Regions from separate parts of the Pseudomonas sp. AC083 genome, predicted to be linked through region 2. Evidence: riboswitches for the same ligand, from Rfam matches in the RefSeq annotation. Region 2 holds a riboswitch; the other holds the start of a gene.

Region 1 (7,419 bases), on a different contig from region 2:
CGGTGACCAAGGGGCTGATCGGTGAGGTGCCGCAAACCATGTGGCTGTTCGACTATCCGCTGCTTGAGCGCACCTATTACCAGCTCGCGGTCAACTTCGACGTGTTCGGCAACGTCTCCCATCAAGCGCAGACTCGCCTGTATTTCGACCTGATCCGTAATGGCGCGGAGCAGAACTTCCTGCGCCTGATGCCCGCCGACTCACGCGAGGATTACCTCAACGATTGGTACCAGGACGGCGGCCAATTCAAGATGTGGCTCGATTACGAGGCCATTGATGACGACAAACCGACCGCGCTGAAGCTCGACGAGAAAGACCCGAAACACGATTTCGCCATGCAGTTGCTGGCGCGCTACGGTGATCTGAACGCGCGGCCAGACCCGATCAATCGCTGCGACGGCGCTTATTGCTCGCGACCGAATATAGATCCGGCGTTGCAGAACGCCGAGCAGGCCCTGAGCCGTCTGGCCTCGCGACCGGCCGCAGGGTTGAAAGTCATCGACCAGATGCCCGAAGCGACCTTGCTGCGCGTTGAAACCGCCAGCGGCAAGCGCGAGGTCTACAGCGTGCTGCGCAACCGCGCGCACAGCAACGTGGCGTTTCTGCTCGGTGAGTCGCTGCGCTATCAACCGGGTCTCGACACCTTGACGATCTATCCGGGCGTACTCACCAGTTACCCGAACTTCATCTTCAACGTACCGGCCGAGCAGGTGCCAGCGTTTGTCGATGCGATGGAGAATGCCAGGGATGCCAATCGGTTCGAAAAAATCGTCGAACGCTGGGGCATTCGTCGCAGTCATCCACAGTTCTGGCTGTATTTCCACGATCTGAGCCAGTACATCCACGAAACCGATCCGGTGGAAGAGGGTGTGCTGGATATGAACCGGTACGAGAACCTTTGAGCATTCGCAGGCATATGCCGGGATTCTTTCCCGACAAAAATACTAGGACTTTGTCAGTCGCGCCGATTGGCGTAAACTGCGCCCAAGCCTGCGAGGAGTTTTTATGACCGCTATTACCATTACCGACGCCGCCCATGATTACCTGGCCGATCTGCTCTCCAAGCAGAACACCCCGGGCATCGGCATCCGTGTCTTCATCACCCAGCCTGGCACCCAGTACGCCGAAACCTGCATTGCCTACTGCAAGCCGGGCGAAGAGAAGCCTGAAGATACCGCGCTGGGGCTGAAAAGCTTCACCGCTTACATCGATTCCTTCAGCGAAGCGTTTCTTGACGACGCCGTTGTCGACTATGCCACCGACCGTATGGGCGGCCAGCTGACCATCAAGGCGCCAAATGCCAAGGTGCCGATGGTCAATGCCGACAGCCCGGTCAACGAGCGCATCAACTACTACCTGCAAACCGAAATCAACCCGGGGCTGGCCAGCCACGGCGGTCAGGTCAGCCTGATCGATGTGGTCGAGGACGGCATCGCTGTGTTGCAGTTTGGTGGCGGTTGCCAGGGCTGCGGCCAGGCCGACGTGACCTTGAAGGAAGGCATCGAGCGCACTCTGCTCGAGCGCATCCCGGAGCTCAAGGGCGTTCGCGACGTGACCGACCACACGCAGAAAGAAAACGCCTACTACTAAGGCGTTCGCTGCGAACATGAAAAACGGCGCCCCGTGAGCGCCGTTTTTTTATGCCTGTGGTTCGATCGTGCCCACGCTCTGCGTGGGTACGCAGCCCGGGACGCTCCGCGTTCCACTCACGGTCGATACAGATGCGCATGCCCGGCGCGATACAACGAAGACTCGCTAAACACCTCACTGCCCAGCACCCGCCCGACCAGAATCAACGCCGTGCGCCGAAACGCTTTGGCCTCGACCTTTGCGGCAATGTCCGCCAATGTTCCCACCACCCAATCCTGATCCGGCCACGTTGCCCGGTGAATCACCGCAATCGGGCAATCCGCACCGTAATGCGGCAACAGTTCAAGCAGTATCTTTTGCAGATGATTGACCCCCAGATGAATCGCCATGGTCGCGCCATGTTGCGCCAGACTGGCCAGTTCCTCGCCGGCCGGCATCGCGGTCTTGTCGGCGTAACGGGTCAGAATCACGCTTTGCGAGATATCCGGCAGAGTGAGCTCGGCGCCCAGCAGCGCTGCGCATGCTGCCGTCGCGGTCACGCCCGGAATGATCTCGAAAGGAATGTTCAGCTCACGCAAGTAGCGGATCTGCTCACCGATCGCGCCGTACAGACCTGGATCCCCCGAATGCACACGGGCAACATCCTGGCCTTTAGCATGGGCAGTTTTGATCAGATCGATGATTTGTTCCAGATGCAGTTCAGCGCTGTTGGCCACGATTTCGGCCTGATGACCTTCCAGCACCGCTGCGGGTACCAGCGAACCGGCATAAATGATCACCGGGCAGTTGCGAATCAGCCGTTGGCCTTTGACGGTAATGAGTTCCGGGTCGCCGGGGCCGGCGCCGATGAAGTAGACGGTCATCGTTGAATCCTTGTGAAGAAGCGCAGCCGCACCTCAGATGAAGTGTGCTCATGATCAATGGCGGGGATTATCGGGATTTTACCCGGCGCCGGCCAACGCCAGCGTGGCCTGCGCATATTTCAGCCGGGGAATCAGCAGTTTCACCGGAGCCTGAATCAGTTGCTCGGCCAGCGCCAGCGCGGCGCTTTCCGCCACGCCGTAGCAGCCGGTGCGCTCAAAGGCGATCTGCGATTGATGACTGAGGCGCTGTTGATAGGGCGCCAACTCGGCACTGTTGAAATACTGCAGGGGCAGGTTCAATTGTGTGGCCAGTTCCAGCAACCCCGGTTCGTGGCGCTTGAGGTCGATACTCGCCAAAGCCTTGACCGCTCGCAGCTCGATGCGGTGCGCCTGCAACGCTTGATCGAGTAATGCACGCAACGTACTGGCCGGGCAGCCGCGCTGGCAGCCGAGGCCGACCACGAGGGTCGGCGCTGCGCGGTCATCGGTCATGCCTGATATGGACCTGCGCTTTTACGGCGGAACAACCATGCACTGATCAAGCCCAAGGCCAGCCAGAACGCGACGTTGGTCAGCTGCGAAGCGATTTTGAACTGGGTTTCCAGTGCCTCTGGGGCAAGCATCGAATGCACCTGCGGTTGCGGCGCGCCGATCACATGCGGCACGGCGAGAATCGCCACACCGAGAAGCTTCATCAGCCAGTGACGACTGAAGGCGATCAGTGCCAGGCCGACGGCGGTCGAAGCGGCGGTGCCGATCCACCAGATCTGCCGCGAAGCCAGATCGGCAGCCGCAGTGCCCGGCAATTCAGGTGGCAGGCCCAAGGTCGGCGCGAGTACGAACGTCGCGTAACCGGCCAGACCCCAGAGCAGCCCTTGCGAGGTTTTGGTTGGCGCGCGCAAGGTGTACAGGCCGGCGAGCATCAGGGCGAAACCCACCGCCACCACCAGATTACCGCCAGTGGTCGAGACCACGCGCTGCCAGCCGTCTTCCGGCTCCCAGGCTTCGCCATCATGGCTGTGGGCGGCGGTGCCGGCGGCGTGTTCGTGAACTTGCGCGACCGGTTCGGATTTCTCGAAGGTTTCGGCCTGCAGAATCAGTGGCGATACCCAGAAACTCTGCAGCAGGGTCAGCAGCAGGGCGGCCAGCAAGCCGGTGAAGCCTGCGGTTTGCGCGATACGCTTGATCATCTCGGCAAGCCTCAGTGGCACGGGAACGCGGCGCTGTGGCGGGTATCGTGAGCGGCGTTGTGCACCGCTTCGATGTGCGAGAAGCCGGCGAACCAGACCAGACTGGCACCGAGGATCGAGGCGAAGAGGGCGGCGGCCACGCGTTGGCCGAGTGTGGTGCTGCTGGAGATGTGGTCAGTGTGGCTGACGGTATTGCTGATGATCGACATAGCGCTTCCCTCTGAAATGTCAGCGGGTAAACAGAGCGCATGAAAATCCCTGCGAGCCGGGCACGCAGGGATTTCGAACAGCGCCCGCCCACCGCGGGTTTGTTTGTGGTCAGCGGCGCTTGCGCGCGCTGGGTGTTGCGGGCCGGTCTCCGGGCTCGCGAGGGGTTGGCACGAGGCCGACCTGCAAGCATCACCTTCCCATGCCGGGGCACAGTGGATCTGACGCATCGCTCGCTTACCGTTGCGGGGGCAGCACCGGACTGACATGGCTTTGAGTAAAGCACATGATTCACCGGTTTCCCGTTTCACCCTGTGAAGGGCACCCGTAACAAGGTGGGCAGGAGAACATGGGTTTGGGTTTTTAGTCAATTTCCGGGGAGTTTTCGGTGCTGCGGTGGGGGTGTTTTTCTGATGTTTTTGTGTGTATATCCGTTGCTGCGGGTGTTGCTGATTACGGTTTCGCCCTTACGGCGAGGCACTTTTTCCAAACGCCGAAAAAGTACCCAAAAAGGCTTGCTCCTACGTTCGGCCCTCGCAGGCTCGGGTTCCTTCGCTGCGGAACTGATCCGGGAGCAGCGGCTCCGGTTTGCTTCGCTGCACCTCCTTCCGCTGTGTACGACTGCGTCGTACGGTCGCTGCGCTCCCACGCCCGGATCAATCCCTCCGCTCAGCCTTCCGACTTCGCCGGTGGATCAAGATCAAGAGCACTCGAGCTTGCGCTCATTGTTGAGTGGGGCGGCTTCGCCGCGGGCAGCTGCGCTGCTTTGCTTTTGCTTTTGTGGGAGCGAGCCTGCTCGCGAAGGCGGCCTGACAGCCGACCTGTTCTTGAAGTGGTACCCAATCCAACTGTAGGAGCCGCCGAAGGCTGCGATCTTTTGATCTGGCTTTTGCTTTTGCTGTTGCTTTTGATCTTTTGCCCCTCCGTAACGAAGGTACCCCGAGCTCCAGCGAGCGGGCCGTACGCCGGGGCAAAGCCTTTTGGTTCCTTTTTGCTGGGCCGGCACTCCGGCGTTTGAAAAAGGGACTCGCTGTAAGAGCGAAACCATAAGAAGCCGTTACCGCAGCAACGGATATACCCCAGTTTCAGACTCACCGACCATTGACCCATGACGGACCCATGCGTAGCCTTGCGCTTTCGAGGTTCTTCGGCACTCGCCGAAGCTAAGAAGGGAACGCGGTCAAAGCCGCGGCTGCCCCCGCAACTGTGAACGGTGATGTTCGTTGCCACGCCACTGCCAGCTCAACCGATGAGCCAGCGGGAAGGCGCAATGGACGCCAGGCCCAGCGCCTGAACGCCGTCAGCCAGGAGACCTGCCTCGTCACAGATTCTCACTACAACCGGGCGGGGTGATCCGGTGGCGAATGCTTCCGGCGTGCATGCGCGCTGCCGGTTCTCGTCCCGTATGCCCGCCGCTTGCCAAAGGGCATACCGATGAAAACACTGGCCAAACTCCCCGTCACCATCGTCACCGGTTTCCTCGGTTCAGGCAAAACCACGCTGCTGCGACACATGCTCGATAACGCTCAGGGCCGGCGCATCGCGGTGATCGTCAACGAGTTTGGCGAGCTCGGCATCGACGGTGAAATCCTCAAGCAATGCACCATCGGCTGCACCGAAGAAGAGGCCAGCGGCCGTGTTTACGAACTGGCCAACGGCTGCCTGTGCTGCACGGTGCAGGAAGAATTCTTCCCGGTAATGCGCGAACTGGTTGCCCGTCGCGGCGATCTCGACCACATCCTTATTGAAACCTCGGGCCTGGCCCTGCCAAAACCGCTGGTGCAGGCCTTCCAGTGGCCGGAAATCCGTAGCGCCTGCACCGTTGATGCGGTGATCACCGTGGTCGACAGCCCGGCCGTCGCTGCTGGCACCTTCGCAGCGTTCCCGGATCAGGTCGATGCCCAGCGCAAACTCGATCCGAACCTTGATCACGAGTCGCCGCTGCACGAATTGTTCGCCGATCAACTGGCCAGTGCTGACCTGGTCATCCTCAACAAGGCCGACCAGACCAGCGCGGAAGATCTGGCTCGGGTGCGCGCTGAAGTCGCCGAAGAGCTGCCGCCAGCGGTAAAAATCATCGAAGCCAGCAATGGCCGCCTGCCGCTCGACGTGCTGATCGGCCTCGGTGCCGGCTCCGAGGAGCACATCGACAGCCGCCACAGTCACCACGATCACCACCATGACGGTGATGACGACGATCACGATCACGACGCGTTCGATTCGATCTCAATCGAACTGCCGCAAGCCGATGAAAGCCTGCTGCTCGACGCGCTGACGCAACTGGTGGTGCAGCACGGCATTCTGCGCGTGAAAGGCTTCGCGGCGATTCCGAACAAGCCGATGCGCCTGTTGATTCAGGGTGTGGGCACGCGTTTTGACAAGCATTTCGACCGTCAGTGGGGCGCCGAAGAAGCGCGCGTCACGCGTCTGGTGCTGATCGGCCAGGAACTCGATGCCGCACAACTCGAAGCGCAATTGCGCGCTGCGCTCAGCGTTTAAGCCATGCACCTGCTCAGGACCCAGCCCGGCGGATTCGTCTCGGACGACAACATTGCCGATCTCGGACAAACCCCCGCCGAGCTGGTGATCCTGTGCAGCGGCGATTCCAGCCTGGCGCTGCTTGCCGAGGCTGCGCAGCAATTGCCCGATAACTATCCGAGCTTGCGTCTGGCCAACCCGATGCAGGTGCAGAATCATGCCTCGGTCGATCTGTATGTCGACGAAGTGCTGCGCCACGCCAAGGTCATTCTGATCTCACTGCACGGCGGCATCGCCTATTGGCGCTACGGTGTCGAGCGGCTGGTCGAGTTGTCCGAACGCGGCGTGCAACTGATTCTGGTGCCCGGCGACGACCGCCCGGACCCCGAGCTCAGTGACTTGAGCACGGTCAGCGCCGAAGTACGCGATCGACTCTGGCAATTTCTGCGTCAGGGCGGCATGGGCAATGCACTGGATTTCTTCCGTTGCCTGGGCCACCAATGGTTCGCCCGCGATTACCCGTGGAACGAGCCGCAAACCCTGCCGCGCACGGCGATTTATCAACCACAGAAAAACAGCGCTGCCCTGAGCGACTGGCAAGCCGAATGGCTGCCCGGTCAACCGGTGGCGGCGCTGTTGTTCTATCGCTCGCATTTGCAAGCGGCGAACACGGCGTTCATCGATGTGTTCTGCCAGCGCTTACAGGCAGCCGGGCTCAGTCCGCTGCCGATCGCGGTGGCCAGTCTGAAAGAACCCGGTTGCTTGTCGGTGGTCGAGGATTGGCTGGATGAAGTCGAGGCGGGGGTGATTATCAACACCACCGGTTTTGCCCAATCGAGTCCCGAAGCACCGCATCTGCGCCCGTTTCGCCGCAACATCCCGGTAATTCAAGCGATCTGCGCCCAGGACAACGAGCCCGGCTGGCGCGACAGCGAACAGGGCCTCGGGCCGCGTGATCTGGCGATGCACATTGCTTTGCCAGAGCTTGACGGGCGCATCATCAGCCGACCGATCAGCTTCAAGGATCTGGCCTGGCGCAGCGAGCGCAGCCAGTCCGATGTGGTCTGCTACCGCGCCCAGCCCGAACGCAT
Region 2 (7,419 bases):
GCTGCCACCGGTGAAGTGGCGCATGTCGCGGCGTTCGGCGATGGCCTTGTAGACCGCTGCGCGTTCGGCTTCGGAGAATGTGTTGTCGGTCATGGCCCTTTCGCGAGCAGGCTCGCTCCCACAGGGTTCAGGTCATCCATTGTGGGAGCGAGCTTGCTCGCGAAGCCGGCCTCACTGTCTGGCGCAAACAATGACGCAATCGCAGTCGGATTCGACGGGAAATAAAAGTGCACGTACGACGCCGTCATCCGCCCCTCGCGATAAACCGCCTCAGCGCCGCGCCCGCCATTGGGACTCAGCCCACGGGCAATCGGCGTCAGCTCGGTTGTAGTCAGCGAATGGTGATACGTATGCCCCCGCAAGGAACCTTCCGGCAGCTCAACCGCCTGCAACGCCAGCGCCGCCAGACGCTTCTGCATCACCGCCTCGCCCTTGAGCAAACCGACCAGCTCAGCACGGGTGCCTTCCACGTCGGTCAGCGAATCCAGCAGATAAAGCATGCCGCCACACTCGGCGAGCAACGGCTTGCCCGCCGCGTGGTGCGCGCGGATTGCTGCAAGCATCGTGGTGTTTTGCGCCAGCGCGACGTGGTGCAGTTCCGGATAACCGCCCGGCAGATACAGGCTGTCCGCCTCGGGCAATCGGGTGTCGCGGATCGGCGAGAAAAATTGCAGTTCGGCGCCCATCGCCCGCAGCAGATCGAGACTGGCGCCATAGGTGAAGGCAAAGGCTTCATCACGGGCGACGGCGATGCGCACACCTTTCAATAAGGGCTCGGCGGCGATGACGTCAGGCGCGGCGAATTCAACGGCGGGGGGCAGCGCGACTTGGCAACTGCTGGCCAGCGCATCGGCGGCCGCGTCGAGACGCAGATCCAGATCATTCAATTCGCTGGCCTGGACCAGACCGAGGTGGCGGCTCGGCAATTCGATGCCGGTCTCGCGGGACAGCGCGCCGTACCAGCGCAGACCTTCGGTGAGGCTGCCTTCGAGCAATTGCGCATGGCGCAAGGTGCCGACGCGGTTGGCCAGCACGCCAGCGAACGGCAAGTCCGGCTGATACTTCGCCAGGCCCAGCGCCAAGGCGCCAAAGGTCTGCGCCATGGCGGTGCCATCGATCACGCCGAGCACCGGCACACCGAAGTGGCGCGCCAGATCAGCGCTGGATGGCGTGCCGTCGAACAGGCCCATCACGCCCTCGATCAGAATCAGATCAGCCTCGGCGGCGGCTTCCCACAACAGCCGACGACTTTCCTGCTCGCCGACCATCCACATGTCCAATTGATAGACCGGCGCACCGCTGGCGCGCTCGAGGATCATCGGATCGAGAAAGTCCGGCCCGCATTTGAACACGCGGACCTTGCGCCCCTGATTGCGATGCAAACGGGCGAGTGCGGCGGTGACGGTGGTCTTGCCCTGACCGGAGGCCGGCGCGGCGATCAACACCGCCGGGCAGTGGCGTGGTTGCTTCAAAGTTCGACGCCTTTCTGCGCTTTGATCCCGGCCTGGAAGGCGTGCTTGAGCATGCCCATCTCGGTGACCGTGTCGCCCATCTCGATCATTTCCGGCTTGGCGCCGCGACCGGTGACCACCACGTGTTGCATCGGCGGACGCGCCTGCAAATCGCTGAGCACCTGATCGAGATCGAGGTAGCCGTGCTTGAGGGCGATGTTCAATTCGTCGAGCACCACCAGACCGATCGAAGGGTCGCGCAACAATTCGCGCGAGACTTCCCAAGCGGCGGTCGCCGCGGCGATGTCGCGCTGACGATCCTGGGTTTCCCAGGTAAAGCCTTCACCCATGACGTGGAAACGCACTTGCTCGGGGAAGCGGCGGAAAAACAATTCTTCGCCGGTGCTGTTGCGGCCCTTGATGAACTGCACCACGCCGCACTGCATGCCGTGGCCCATCGCGCGGGCGAGCATGCCGAACGCCGAGCTGCTCTTGCCTTTGCCGTTGCCGGTCAGCACCAGCACCAAGCCACATTCGTCGGGCGAGTTGGCAATGCGTTCGTCGATCACGGCTTTCTTGCGCTGCATGCGCGCCAGATGGCGCTCGTCACGCTCGGGGGAATCAGTCATGGGGGGAGCTCTCCGTTGAGGCTGGATAACGGCGGGCAGGCACAAGAATAGACGGCAAAAAGCCTGGCATCGCCCACCGTGATGCCGCTGAGATGGATCAGGCCGGTCTCCGGGCTCATGAGCGGCGTTTCGCCGGACTGCGCGCCTTCCCGCTTCTTTCGAGGCAGTGGCTCAAGGCGCAGTTTTCACTCATTTACCGTTGCGGGGGCAGCGCCGGGATCGTCGTGGCTTCGCTTGAAGACCACCCTCACCGGCTTCCCTGTTTCACTCTGTCGACGCGGGGCCACAGAGCACCTGAAACAAGCGGCGAAGGTTAGAGGGTTGGGGGTGGAGCGTCAATTGAAGAGGCGCTTTGCGCGCGAATAACTGCCGCTGCTCAATTGTGCAGCGGCAATCTTGTGCCAGACTGTGACAAGTGATATCAAAGAGCCATGCTTTTTTCCAAAAAGCCCACTACAACAATAAGGATGACGACGATGCAAGGCATGATCATCAGCAACCCGCGCCTGGAATTCCTGCGCCCGTTGCTGGAACGCTGGTTTGACTGTATCGATCGCTACAACACCGTTCGCGGCGACAACGACACGCCATATTGGCACGACGAGAAAGCCAATCTCGGCCTGCTCGCGGCAGCGGCGTGGATGGCTGAAATGGTCACGCTGAACGACACGGCCACGCGCAAACAGAACGAAGAAGGCGAACGCAATGCCCGCGCCGACCTGCTGATTGCCGGCGCCGAAGACCGCGCGTTCATTCAGGCCACGCAACGCTGGCCACGGGTCAACAACCTCAACCTGACCCAGGCCCTGCTCGACATCACCGTTGATGCCAAGCGCATCAGCTACGCCAGCGATCTCAAGCTCGGCTGCCTCTTTGTTGCTCCGCAAAAACCTCAGCACAGCGCCAGCCCCGAAGAATTGCAGGACATGGTCGACGACCTGCAAAAGGAACACACCTGCGCCGTGGCCTGGTATTTCCCCTACGCCTATCGCAAATTGCACAGCGACGCGGGCAACTATCATCCGGGCATCGCCGTGCTGTTCAAGGAAGCCCGCGGTTGAGCAGTTGAACCATCGGGCCTGCGCCCTCCTCTATGTTTAGGAATGCATTCATAGGGAAGATCAGCAATGCGCAAGGCCCAACTCGCTCTTATCATCGCCGTCGCAGGCGGGCTCGCCGCCTGCGGTGAAACCTCCAGCCTGCAAGTCTCCGACGGCACCGGTCCGTCACCGAAACTGCCCGAACCGAACAAGACGCTGATCCCGACAGTGAACATCGCCCCGGCGGTGGGCTGGCCGGACGGCGCGAAACCGACCGCAGCGGCCGGCACCCAGGTCGCGGCGTTTGCCGAAGGCCTCGATCACCCGCGCTGGCTCTATGTGCTGCCCAACGGCGATGTGCTGGTGGCGGAAACCAACGCGCCGCCCAAGCCCGATGACAGCAAAGGCATTCGTGGCTGGGTGATGAAGAAAGTCATGGGCAAGGCCGGCGCCGGCGTGCCCAGCCCGAACCGCATCACCCTGTTGCGTGATGCCGACCACGATGGCGTCGCAGAAACCCGTACGGTGTTCCTGCAGAACCTCAACTCGCCGTTTGGCATGACGCTCGTCGGCAACGATTTGTACGTAGCCGACACCGACCGCCTGCTGCGCTTCAACTACGAGCCGGGCGCCACCGAGATCAAGACCCAACCGATCAAAGTCGTCGACTTGCCTGGCGGCACGCTGAATCACCACTGGACCAAAAACGTCATCGCCAGCAAGGACGGCAACAAGCTCTACGTCACCGTCGGCTCGAACAGTAACGTTGGCGAAAACGGTCTGGATCAGGAAGAAGGCCGCGCGGCGATCTGGGAAGTGGATCGGGCGACCGGCAATCACCGGATCTTCGCCTCGGGCATTCGCAACCCCAACGGCCTCGCCTGGGAACCCACCAGCGGCGCCTTGTGGACAGCGGTCAACGAGCGTGACGAAATCGGCAGCGATCTGGTGCCGGACTACATAACCTCGGTCAAGGACGGCGGCTTCTATGGCTGGCCGTACAGCTACTATGGCCAGCACGTCGATGTGCGGGTCAAACCGCAGAATCCGGATCTGGTAGCCAAGGCCATCGCTCCGGATTACGCGGTCGGTCCGCACACCGCTTCGCTGGGCCTGACCTTCGCCGATGGCAACCGCTTGCCGGCGCAATTCAAGGAAGGCGCATTCATTGGCCAGCACGGCTCGTGGAACCGCAAACCGCACAGCGGCTACAAGGTGATTTTCGTGCCGTTTACTGGCGGCAAGCCGACCGGGCAGCCGGTGGATGTGCTGACCGGTTTCCTCGACAAGGACGAAAACGCGCTGGGCCGCCCAGTGGGCGTGGTGATCGATCAGCAAGGTGGCTTGCTGGTGGCGGATGATGTCGGGAACAAGGTGTGGCGCGTGTCGGCCAGCAAGTAAGTTAAGCGCGAAGCAAAAAATGTGGGAGCGAGCCTGCTCGCGAAAGCGGTGTATTAGTCAAATCATTGTCGACTGACACTCCGCCTTCGCGAGCAGGCTCGCTCCCACAATTAGTTATGCATACGCGCTAGGGGTTATGCGCCAGCTGCCCCGGCTGCAACACCCGCTTGGCGCTCAGATACGCCTTCTGCCAATAGGCCTTCGACAGGCTATCGAGCTTGACCGTGCCACCCGTGGCCGGTGCGTGCACGAAGCGTCCCTCACCGACGTAAATCCCCGCGTGACTGACCTGCGAGCCGCCATTGGTGGCGAAGAAAATCAGGTCGCCGGTCTGCAAGCCTTCCTTGCCGACATTCGGCGCCTGCATGACGATCATTTCGCGGGTCGAGCGTGGCAGCGAAATTCCCGCCGCGTCGCGGTAGACGAAACCGATCAGACCACTGCAATCGAAACCGGAATCTGGCGTGTTGCCGCCCCAGCGGTACGGTGTGCCGACCAGGCCGAGGGCACGGAACAGCACGTCTTCAGCAACGGGGGAAAAAGCCTGGGAAGGAGCGAACACGATCGGCGCGCGAACCACGGGGGCTGGCGGCGGTGTACGGCTGGCGCAGGCGCTGAGCAGCGCGGCGCAAAGGATCAAGGTGAGGCGGGCCGACATCGTCATAAGCAGAACATCCTGATCTGGCTGCGGCTTTCTCTGCCGAATGGACAGAAACAAAACCGCCTGCGTCATCACGCAGGCGGTTTGCCATCAATATAGATTCAGGATTCTAGCGGCTACGCGGCAAACTTCAAGTAAGACTTTAACTTCACCTTGTAAAGTTTAGGTCTACTCCATTGCCGTGCCGTTTTGTCGCCGCGAACGCAGCGACATGCAGTTTACTTGCGAGCGGTGACCACGGTCGGCGCCATGGCGAGTGCGCGCTTGGCTTCGATGAAAGTCTTGCTCCAGTAGCTGTCACCCAGGCTGTCGATGCGAACACCGCCGCTGCGACGACTGCTGGAGTGAATGAACTGGTTGTCACCCAGGTAGATGCCGGCGTGACTGACACGACCGCGACGACCATTGGTGGCGAAGAACAGCAGATCACCCGGCTCAAGGTTGCTGCGCGAAACCAGCGGCGCATCAACGTTGATCATTTCGCGAGTCGAGCGCGGCAGGTTCATGCCCGCCTCTTCGCGGAACAGGTAACCGATGAAACCGCTGCAATCGAAGCCGGCTTCAGAGGTACCGCCGAAACGGTAACGGGTACCGATCAGGGACATGCCGCGTTCGAGGATGCTGTCAGCCAGTACAGGAAGCTGATATGGCTTGCTGCCGTTGAACTGGTTGAGTTCTTTTTCGGTGTCCAGCTCTTCCTGATAAATAACGGAAGACTGGGCGGTAGCAGAATTCTTGACCTGTTGCGGCGGCTCTTGAACCGGAGAATGAGCAGCACAACCGAATAACAGGGTAACGAGTGCGAGAGGCACGAGGGGTGCGAAGCGCTTTAGCATGGGCACGACCGTGGCTGATAGTTGTAAAGAAGCCGAGACTATGCCCGCTATCGTCCTCATTTGCAAATTCAATCGAACTTTATGTGACTTCCCGGTTTCGCGTTTACATCTAAGCGCGTAACTCGTCTGGCCGGGGGATCGGGGCAGGGACGCGGGTTTTCTGGCGCCTGAAAGCTGGCAAAAGCCCACTACTACCAGCCAAGAGTTTCCTTGAGGAAGGGAATGGTCAGCTTGCGTTGCGCTTGCAGGGACGCCTGATCAAGCTGCTCGAGGAGATCGAACAGCGCGCTCATGCTCCGCGTGCCGCGAGTGAGAATAAAGTGCCCAACCTCATCGGTCAGGTGCAGACCGCGACGGGATGCGCGCAATTGCAACGCACGCAGTTTGTCTTCATCGGAGAGCGGGCGCATCTGGAAGATCAGCGCCAGGGTCAGACGGGATTTCAGGTCAGCCAGCTTCACAGGCAATTCGCGCGGTGAAGTGGACGCGGCAATCAGCAGGCGCCGGCCGCTGTCACGCAGACGGTTGAACAGATGAAACATCGCCTCTTCCCAGTCGGCCTTGCCGGCAATCACCTGCAAGTCATCCAGGCAGACCAGTTCGTACTGTTCAAGGTTGTCGAGGATTTCCACGCCGCGGTCCATCAACTCGGCCAGCGGCAGATACACCGCCGGTTCGCCCATCTGCTCGAAGCGCAGGCACGCGGCCTGCAACAGATGCGTGCGCCCGACGCCGTGCTTGCCCCACAGGTAGATCAGGCTCTCCGTCCACCCGGCGTCGGCTTCGCAGAGACGCTCGACATAGCCGAGTGCAGCGGCATTGGCGCCTGGGTAGTAGTTGATGAAGGTGGCGTCGTCACGCAGACGCACACCTAGGGGCAGCTGAATCGGTTTCATGCTGACTGAACAGTTCTCAAAGGAACCGTTAGTGGCCTCTGTGTAAAGTTGGCGAAGTTTATACCCGTGAGGCTGAGCGCACAATGCGACAGACCCCAAGCAAAATCAAAGGTTTGCGTTGACGCAGCGGTTTGATGACAGATTCTCTGGCGCCCTCGCTCGCACGAAACGGGCCAGCCCGGCCAAGCGCCGGGCGGCCCGCGCCATCACAGCTCAGGTTCGTCAACGCCGCTGTAGATCCCGGAATCCTTATACAAGTCGTGGACATGACGCACCAGCACCATGATCACCGCCGCCACCGGCAACGCCAGCAGAACGCCGGTGAAACCGAACAGCTCGCCGCCAGCGAGGATCGCGAAGATCACCGCCACCGGGTGCAGGCCGATGCGGTCCCCGACCAGCAGCGGCGTCAGCACCATGCCTTCCAGCGCCTGACCGACCATGAACACCGCGACGATCCCGACCATCGGGTACAGATCGCCACCGAACTGGAACAATCCGGCGA

Evidence for each region. A riboswitch is a leader RNA that binds a small molecule or an ion and turns the genes downstream of it on or off. The one in region 2 is predicted to bind cobalamin.
Region 1: another riboswitch for cobalamin. It lies ahead of AC0IXA_RS00200 (CbtB domain-containing protein); the one in region 2 lies ahead of cobO (cob(I)yrinic acid a,c-diamide adenosyltransferase).

What each region holds. Positions count from the first base shown of each region.
Region 1 covers NZ_CEEDDH010000001.1:51,998-59,416, forward strand. Annotated here, with positions in the region: gene AC0IXA_RS00175 (fatty acid cis/trans isomerase) at 1-902, shown strand, start outside; gene nfuA (Fe-S biogenesis protein NfuA) at 1,006-1,590, shown strand; gene cobM (precorrin-4 C(11)-methyltransferase) at 1,707-2,453, opposite strand; gene AC0IXA_RS00190 (cobalamin biosynthesis protein) at 2,532-2,945, opposite strand; gene AC0IXA_RS00195 (CbtA family protein) at 2,942-3,643, opposite strand; gene AC0IXA_RS00200 (CbtB domain-containing protein) at 3,655-3,852, opposite strand; cobalamin riboswitch at 3,976-4,194, opposite strand; cobalamin riboswitch at 4,974-5,185, shown strand; gene cobW (cobalamin biosynthesis protein CobW) at 5,285-6,349, shown strand; gene cobN (cobaltochelatase subunit CobN) at 6,353-7,419, shown strand, end outside.
Region 2 covers NZ_CEEDDH010000003.1:19,135-26,553, forward strand. Annotated here, with positions in the region: gene bluB (5,6-dimethylbenzimidazole synthase) at 1-93, opposite strand, end outside; gene AC0IXA_RS06150 (cobyrinate a,c-diamide synthase) at 90-1,472, opposite strand; gene cobO (cob(I)yrinic acid a,c-diamide adenosyltransferase) at 1,469-2,080, opposite strand; cobalamin riboswitch at 2,164-2,393, opposite strand; gene AC0IXA_RS06160 (hypothetical protein) at 2,557-3,141, shown strand; gene AC0IXA_RS06165 (PQQ-dependent sugar dehydrogenase) at 3,208-4,521, shown strand; gene AC0IXA_RS06170 (C40 family peptidase) at 4,649-5,185, opposite strand; gene AC0IXA_RS06175 (C40 family peptidase) at 5,401-6,018, opposite strand; gene hda (DnaA regulatory inactivator Hda) at 6,210-6,914, opposite strand; gene AC0IXA_RS06185 (AI-2E family transporter) at 7,121-7,419, opposite strand, start outside.